One region of the Paenibacillus sp. OT2-17 genome, then DNA from elsewhere that is predicted to be linked to it. Evidence: riboswitches for the same ligand, from Rfam matches in the RefSeq annotation. Region 1 holds a riboswitch; the other holds the start of a gene.
The links. A riboswitch is a leader RNA that binds a small molecule or an ion and turns the genes downstream of it on or off. The one in region 1 is predicted to bind cyclic di-AMP.
Positions count from the first base shown of each region.

Region 1 (4,165 bases):
CGAATTTCCGGTATAATAAGGTGATTATGTATTGAATGGCGGAACCATTGGAGGAAATGGCATGGGAGTAAAGCATGGGCGTGAGTATGAACAAATTTTGAACGATTTGACAGAGGCTGTGGGACGCATCCCAGACAGCTATGAATTTTTTGAGATGGAAGCAGAAGATTGGGACAGGCTGGACCCGGCGGGACGCCAGGAAGTCAATGAAGCTTTGGCAGAAGACTTATTTTATGCACTGGGTACAGAGCCCATAATCACTGTAGGCAGTGGCGTTGTGATCTATGAGCCGGAGCAGCATCGTATCTATGTACTCATTGGAGACGAGGAGCTGACGTCAGTCCCATTGATTTGAGGTCCGTCTTATGGATTTATCAACGGGGCCGTGGTAATATGTACACCAATATATCGTAGTTTTGGCCGTATTTAAGCGGTCGAAAGGCTTCCGTATAAACGGGGAGGAGTTCGTAACATGCCTTTTACACAAGAAGAGATTGAAGCACATCTGGAGAAACTGGAGGGCTGGGAACTGGAGGAAGGACGTTGGATCGTTCGGAAATATAATTTTTCCAGTTTTATGAAAGGGATTGCATTCGTGGATGAAGTTGCCGCTATATCTGAAGCATTCAATCATCATCCATTTATTACGATTGATTACAAGACCGTGACTCTGCGTTTGACCTCTTGGGACGACGGCGGTATTATGGCCGTGGATATTAAGGAAGCCCAACAATATAATGAAGCTTTTGAAAAAATGCGCAGCAGTCATTGAGCTTGTAATGATCTGTCGTATGATGATAAAAGCGCCTTCGCTATACAACATCGCGGTTGTATGCCGAAGGCGCTTTTATCATAGAACCTGGGTTTGGTGCTCGGGACGATATACCATACAAAAAAACGGTTTTTTGCCATCGGGAGTCTGGCGTTCATAGGTATCTGTAAGCTCAAATCCAGCCGCCTTGTAAGCCCGGATAGCGCGCCCATTCCAAGTGAGTACCTCTAGATCAATTTCATTCTTCGGGTTGCGTCGTTGGGCTTCCTCTGCAATGGCACGGACAAAATCAGAGCCTTTGCCATGTCCGCATCTTTCAGGATGCATTCCAAGACCTAGCCGGGTCACACCGATCATAGGAAAATATTGAGCAAATCCCGTCAGCTTATTCTCTTCATCCAGTACGGCAACATATTGCTCTTGGCGAAGCGTGGGACTTCCAAATTCGACTTCAAGCGCCTTCATTTGTTCCCAGGGGAGCCAACCGTATATATTATAAGGTGGATCATAGCGCCACTCACAGATTGCAGCCGCTTGATGCTCGTCCATCGGTACGATCCGATAGTTGGATATTGAGGCCGGCATGTGTTCTATCCTCCTTTTACAGGTACTTCAATCATTAACAACAGATTGTAGACAAGTTGCAGGGGAATGGCAAGCGTGTTTATTTCATACTCAAGTCGGGTATACATTCAATAAGAAGGATTTACTGCTCATATGCTCCCCCAGCGCTGACGGTAAAACCGACGATGTTCGCTAAAATTGAAACCTTTTGAGGCTTCAGTTCGTCAGTAATGATAATAATTGCTGATGTTGTGGACATAAAAAGCCGCAATTTGATTCCGGCCAGAATCAAATTGCGGCTAAGGTTAGCTTGCTGTGCGTTAGTTATTCTACGTTGTCGTCATCAGGAATTTCTGAAGCTACAGAATGGTAAGCGTCTGTGCTCATAATTCTTTTTGCACCGACATAGCGGTTAGCGTAATAATTTTCGTTCAGTGAGCTAACTACTACACCACGTGAAGTCGAGGAGTGGGCAAATTTCCCTTCACCTACGAAGATACCTACATGAGAAATGCCTCTTCCTGTGGTGTTGAAGAACACCAGGTCTCCAGGTCTCATTTCATCGCGGGATACAGAAGATCCCATTTTGAATTGTGATCCGGATTGATGCGGAAGTTTAATTCCCAGTTTGTTGAATACATACATTGTGAAGCCGGAGCAATCGAATCCCTCGAGTGTAGTGCCTCCGCTTCTGTAGCTCGTTCCTTTGGCATCTTGAATGACCTGGTCCATCTTAGAGTCTGCATATGCACTGCCGCCACCGAATGTAAAAGATGTAAAGGCAATGGCAAGACCCATAGCTGCGATCGTTAGCTTCTTCTTCAAAAAAAATATACCCCTTCCAATGCCTGCGAGGTTAGCTTAAGGATTCGGTAGAAGGTTCCCCTATGACCACTCTGTTGCGAGATCAATTCACCCAAACTGGTTCCCCCGCTTCCTAGGTGCCAGGAATTAGGCTTAACTTAAGATGTGCACCTTGGAGAGCAGTATTCACAATAACGTTATTTTTGAGATAAAGGTTACAATAAAGATTACAAAGTTGTTACTATCAGTTCACTGCGATTATTGTAACAAAGACGGCTGGCTTTGGCAAATGTTTCATTGCAAAAAGTTACAAAAAAAATCTGCTCCTAATGTCCCAGGAACAGATCTTGTTAACAGTATTCAGTTATGTGTCGTTTGCGCGGATATGAATCAAGATTTTTCGACAGACGGAAATGAAGTAAAAAACATAAAGGCAGGGCTTAGCTTCTACTGGAGATATCGGTATGCCATAGTCTGTACTGCGAACTGATATGCCACAGCCTGACCAGACTAGTAACAAAATGATACGATTGCTGGAGAATGAGCGCCAGCATACCAGTCCAAATCATCGCTATGGTGCCAAATAGACCGAAGACCAGCAGCACACAAGCACCGAGCAAAAGAGATATACCGACAGCTGGGAGGAGCTGGCGAAAGAAGGCGAGCAGGGACGATAGTATGGCGTGACCACCGACAGTCCCCAGTTGCATATACAGGATGCACTGCCGAATGAACCATCCGTAAGCCATCCACCCCATGGCATAGGGCAACAAATGAAGCAGGTAAGAGGGAGATTGAAGCGTTCCTGCTACAATAGGGTAGAGTCTCGGTACTACCCAAAAGGCGGGAAGCAGCAGCAGTCCCAACTCGATGGTGTAATACAACAACGACGACATGCCATGGCGTTTCATACCCTTGAAAAAGGACAGGCTTTGCGGTTCAGTCGCATCGGTATGCAGGCTTTGATATATTCCGGCTCTAATGAAGGGAGTGATCAGTATGCGTAGTACAGTCGCCCCTAGTAGTATCCACAAATACACATGTACTTCCCGGCTGTCCATCAGAGCAATCTGGCTCTCCATCCAAAACAAGGTCTGTCCCAGCTCGTTTTGACCCTGATCAGGATAACGGAGCAGTAGCGGGATAACGGCAGACTGCACCAGCCGATAGAGAAACACCCCCCACAGTAGTCGATACAGAAATAAAATGATAACGATATAGAATCGTATGCGCACCAGCGCCCAGCCCTCTTTTATAACAGTCCGCATCTATAGACACCTCACCATGACAGACTTCCAAGCAGTGTTTCTAACAGCTTGGTTACACTTACATTCCAACGGGTTTGTTGCTTTTCGTCCAATTCGGCTTTTAGGCTATTGTTAATGTGCTTGTTCTCCAGTGCAATGGTATATAGAGGATCAAGGGTTACATAGGAAACGGGAGAAGTACTTTTGATCCGAAAAGTTGTGCTTTTGCCCGCGCCGTCCCAAGCCTTGAATATCGTGGTACCATCCTTGAAGGTAAATTGGACAGGGATCTTGGGATAATCCGCCCCTTTTTTGCTGACCGTCACGACTGCTTCATATCCATTCTCCAGCTTTTGGTTCGTGATATGATCCACCGAAAAGTCCGCCATCTGGCCGTCATATACATACTGTTCAAAATAGTGGCTCCATGAGCGTCCGGTGGCTCTCTCCACGATACGTTGAAAATCCTGGGAGGATGGATGCTTGAATCGGTACGTCTGGACGTAGGTCCGCATAATCCGATCCATTTTTTTCATACCCACCTGACGTTCAATGCCCCGTAGTACCAGCTTGCCTCGAGAGTAGGCGTTTTGCGCGTACTCAGCAGCCGAGCCGTACTTCCATGACTCGCGGTTTAGCGGCTGTGGGGAGGCTATCTGTCCCGATTGTAATGGCAAGTTGGGGGTAAGCCCATATTCTTGCTCCATAAGCCGCTCCTCTGCATAGGAGGTGAAGCCTTCATCCAGCCACGGCTCCTCAAATTCGTTATTGGCTACCA
Region 1 covers NZ_WUDQ01000010.1:8,153-12,317, forward strand. The annotation lists gene GRP75_RS04865 (hypothetical protein) at 62-355, shown strand; gene GRP75_RS04870 (4a-hydroxytetrahydrobiopterin dehydratase) at 473-772, shown strand; gene GRP75_RS04875 (GNAT family N-acetyltransferase) at 851-1,357, opposite strand; gene GRP75_RS04880 (C40 family peptidase) at 1,661-2,161, opposite strand; cyclic di-AMP (ydaO/yuaA leader) riboswitch at 2,167-2,304, opposite strand; gene GRP75_RS04885 (hypothetical protein) at 2,581-3,408, opposite strand; gene GRP75_RS04890 (M1 family metallopeptidase) at 3,420-4,165, opposite strand, start outside.

Region 2 (4,165 bases), on a different contig from region 1:
GAGACGGAAGAACAGAATTTTATTTTAGAATATGTTGAATTTGCGAAATACCGTAAGCAAAAAAGTGAGAAGGATAAAACAAAGCCGGAATAATTTTTTGGCTAAAGATCGTCTGGGTTGAAGACCCGTAAACGAACGAGTGGGGTTCGCTTTACGGGTCTATTTGGTTTCTTGGTGATATGGAATGACCTATATGTAACTGGAATGCTTGTTAGGTTTAGAGTGCGGTGCCTCCTTATAATCGTTATCGTCGATGTTCAGAATTGCAGCAACTTGTTTTCTGTACCTTTGTGCTTTGCGGGTGCCGTGAATCAGATTGGACAAGCGTGAAGGCGGAATATTGTGTGTCTCACAAAATGTTTTCTGATCCAGTCGAAGTTCGACAAGCCGTTGTTTGATGGCCCACCCGAAGGAGGTGACAGGCATTTTGTTATTCAAGAGAAATCGCCCCTTACGGATTCTTGCGGAATAATTGGTGTGTTATAATAATCATCAGTAAACATGTTAGAATTAACCATCTGACACTATGATACACTTTTATACGTGTTTTTACAATCGTAAATGCGTCATTTTGTTGAATTAATTACTTAATTAAGTGCTAGGTGGTTCTGATAATCCGTCTAGAGTCTGCTAATGGTGTGAATTGCGATTATATGTGGATAAAAAACACTCTGCCACCTGAGGAAAGGGACAGAGTGTTTTTCGTGTTGTGACCACATTGGCGAAGCTACGCATCAGGGGGATGCTGGAAGGCGTTTGAATAGACCTGAGGAGGAAAACAGTCTAGGTTCATCCAATTGGTTATTATGGCTCATATAAAGAGGTAGAGTGATGTAGGAGCTGGACCAATGTCTGTGAAGAAAGCGACGCTGAGATGCAGTTGGCTCAGGTTGGTTAAGCTTCTTCCAGGCAGAGAGGAGCTCGCTTGTCATACGCTCCATAAGAGGGTTCTTTTCCTCATAAGGAGGATTGAGTAGCTTGAAGGCATCTTCCACACAGAAGGACACCGCTGCGCTAAGATAGCCGTGAACGGTCTGTTCTACATCGTTTCCGAGGAGGAAGTTAATCCAGGTGTGAACGGTAGCGAGTGTGCCAATCGCATTGTATTGAATGAGTATGGATTCCAACTGGTCAAATTCAAGCCAAGGATAAAGAGCCTTAGCGAGCTTGAGCAGACGCTGACCGGATAGACGAAACTCCTTCACATGCTGCCAGGAGGGACGTTGGGTATGCAGCATCTTATCAATGAGGGCGATCCGCCAACTGTCATTCTGCTGGATGGCGACATACAGACTTTTGATAGCCATGCCGTCAACGGTTGTAAATTGAGGATACAAATCATCCAGCATGTAATGTTCCAGGTCTTGTAGACTGTTCAAATGTCCGTTACGCGATAGTTTCTCCAGTCCGTTAAAACGGGTGAAGCCACCAACAGGTAGGGAAGGGTCCAACAATAATGCATAGTTCAGCAAGCGGTTGCCTTTATACAAGGTGGTTCGCCTCCTCGAAGTGAATCCTTATGTTATGTTATTTTACTTTTTACTTGGGGATAACGAAAAATATTCGAAATATATGTAATATATATTTACATTTAAATAGCTTTTGTGTCAAATTAAATATTCTTATCGCTCATATATGTTAGTTAAAATAACGTATAAAATAATTATTATATTTTTGTTTACAAATAGTTGATGAGAGAGTATAATAAATCTGTTGCCTCATTACATTATGATTTGCGGTCGTGGTGGAATGGCAGACACGCTATCTTGAGGGGGTAGTGGGCGTACGCCCGTGGAGGTTCGAGTCCTCTCGACCGCATTATATGCAAGACTCAGTTAAAAAAGCATCCTGACACGGTTTACGTGAAGGGATGCTTTTTTTGTTAAGCATTTTTCGTTAAGCATTTTTCGTTATATCCTTTAGCCACAGAAGCAACGGTAGACAATAGGTCGTTTATTAACTGATAAAGAAGGATGTCAGTTTTGCTGCAAAAGCTTCTCTATATCTCCCGCCAGCTTATCTGGAGTGGTTTGCGGTGCATAGCGCTTAAATACGTTACCTTCTCGTGTAATTAAGAATTTAGTAAAATTCCATTTGATCGCTTTGGACCCTAATACCCCCGGAGCAGTTTGGGTCAGGTAACGAAATAAGGGGTGCGCTTGATCGCCATTGACATCTGTCTTGGCGAACATCGGAAAGGTAACACCATAATTGATCTGGCAAAACTCGGAAATCTCCTCGCTGGAACCTGGCTCTTGTTTGGCAAATTGGTTGCTGGGAAATCCCAAAATTTCGAGCCCCTGTTCATGGTACTGGTCATATAGCTCTTGTAGCGCTTTGTATTGGGGGGTTAACCCACATTTGCTGGCAGTGTTCACGATAAGCAGAACGTTCCCTTCATATGTGGATAACGGAATTTGTTTCCCTTGCAGGGTGTGCGCATCATATTCATAAACGGTCATAGTATCTCTCCTTATTCAATATTCAGCAATTAAATTGTAAGCAATTAAAAGCAAGGTTGCAAGTCTGGAAAAGCTGTATCAAGCCTTTAGCCGCTGTAAAATCGTATTTTGTTCAAAACAGTAAATCGCACCGCAAATGGAGCGAATTAAGGTGTTTCTTCTTATAAAAGCGGGTTCAATCGGTGTTTAGCTGGTACATATAGCGTATTTTCTTCTCTTTTTACAAAAAAAGGCCAAAAACGCTCTACCCTACGCCAATATTGACATGCTTGTCATTTTCGAAAAGGGATGAAAAACAGAGATTGAAGGAGCTGTGAGAAGCATAGTTGCATTGTAAGCGCTATTATTAATATTCTAGGCTCTAAAGGCCGATTTATAACCCCGCAGTTGAGCTTTACAGTCTTCCATGCGCGGGTGTATGATTCAAGACGTAATTTCAAATTAACTTGAATGAAGCAACAACGAAATGTCTATAGCGCTGAATTTTGCAGTTGCAAAAGCGGGGGAACCAATCGAGATTGTACGGCTTCGGAAGCCGTGTGTCTCATGGGGTGAATTTTCAGGTCAAGTGCCAGAAATAGGGCGACTCTCACGTCCGAATCCGACAGCTAACCTCGTAAGCGTACAGGGAGAGGCAACAAACCGCCGTGTGCAGCCATGGTTTATTTTATCATGGATATGTAAGAAGCCGGAGGAAAGCCTTTTTCCTTCGGCTTCTTTTTGTTGTCTTTTTATACCGGGAGAGGAGCTACTGATGGAAGGTCGGTTAATTATTGTCACTGCACCGAATGAAGCGGGCAGAAGTTTTGTGAAATTGCTTATTTTCAAAAAATTGGCGTTTGCAGTTCTCACGAATAGCGCCCAGGAGGAACGACAGCTCAAAAAAATGGGTGTGGAGCACATTGTCCGCATCAATACCATGCAAGCGGGAAAATGGAATTTTCCAAAAAAAGAAATTGGTAGTGTGTATTTGTTCGAGAACAGCTTGAATCTGACGTGCCGTTTCCTGCAAATATGTCGGCCGCTAACATCGGAATCGATCTATGTTATTACGCACGGCTGTAATCCACAAGGAATTTATCGGGGATTGGGAGCGGATCATGTGATCTACACATTGAACGGAGAGGTGGGTTTTCTGCTGAACGGATAAGCACTTATAACATAGTTGTTTTATGATTTTATGATCAAATAAGAATGGCGATCTGAGGACCGATACGGAGGGTATAAACATGATGGATATATACATGCTGCTCGTCATGGCTGTGAGTTATGGAGTGATACTGCTGTTTGTACGCTGGTGTGATGCGCAGACCTCTAAAGGAGGACGAAGAGGATGATCGTTATACTTGGGCTTACGGCTATTGTGTTTATGTATTTAATCTACGCACTCCTGAACCCTGAAAAGTTCTAGTCAGCTATAGGGGATAGAGCGGGCGGGAACAACAGATCTGAATATTAAGCATCATAGGTAGCGGGTTTTCGCAAACGTGTGCACACAATTGGTGCTCTGGAAGCAGGTCTGTTGTTCCAAACGCAGGAGCATTTTGAAGGAGGAATAAAGGATGGAGCTGCTTCAAATTGGAATTGTGATCGTCATATTGCTGCTCTTGGTAAAGCCAGTGGGCACCTATATGTATCATGTATTCTCGAATGAACCCAATCGGACGGATCGGATTTTTGGCGGAACAGAAAAGCTGATTTAT
Region 2 covers NZ_WUDQ01000273.1:8-4,172, reverse strand. The annotation lists gene GRP75_RS19325 (helix-turn-helix domain-containing protein) at 1-93, shown strand, start outside; gene GRP75_RS19320 (hypothetical protein) at 190-438, opposite strand; gene GRP75_RS19315 (urease accessory protein UreF) at 735-1,472, opposite strand; tRNA gene GRP75_RS19310 (tRNA-Leu) at 1,736-1,818, shown strand; gene GRP75_RS19305 (glutathione peroxidase) at 1,977-2,462, opposite strand; cyclic di-AMP (ydaO/yuaA leader) riboswitch at 2,929-3,101, shown strand; gene GRP75_RS19300 (hypothetical protein) at 3,217-3,612, shown strand; gene GRP75_RS30675 (potassium-transporting ATPase subunit F) at 3,796-3,873, shown strand; partial or broken gene GRP75_RS19290 (potassium-transporting ATPase subunit KdpA) at 4,025-4,165, shown strand, end outside.
Region 2: it holds a riboswitch for cyclic di-AMP, as region 1 does, so the genes downstream of both, GRP75_RS19300 (hypothetical protein) here and GRP75_RS04880 (C40 family peptidase) in region 1, are expected to answer to the same signal.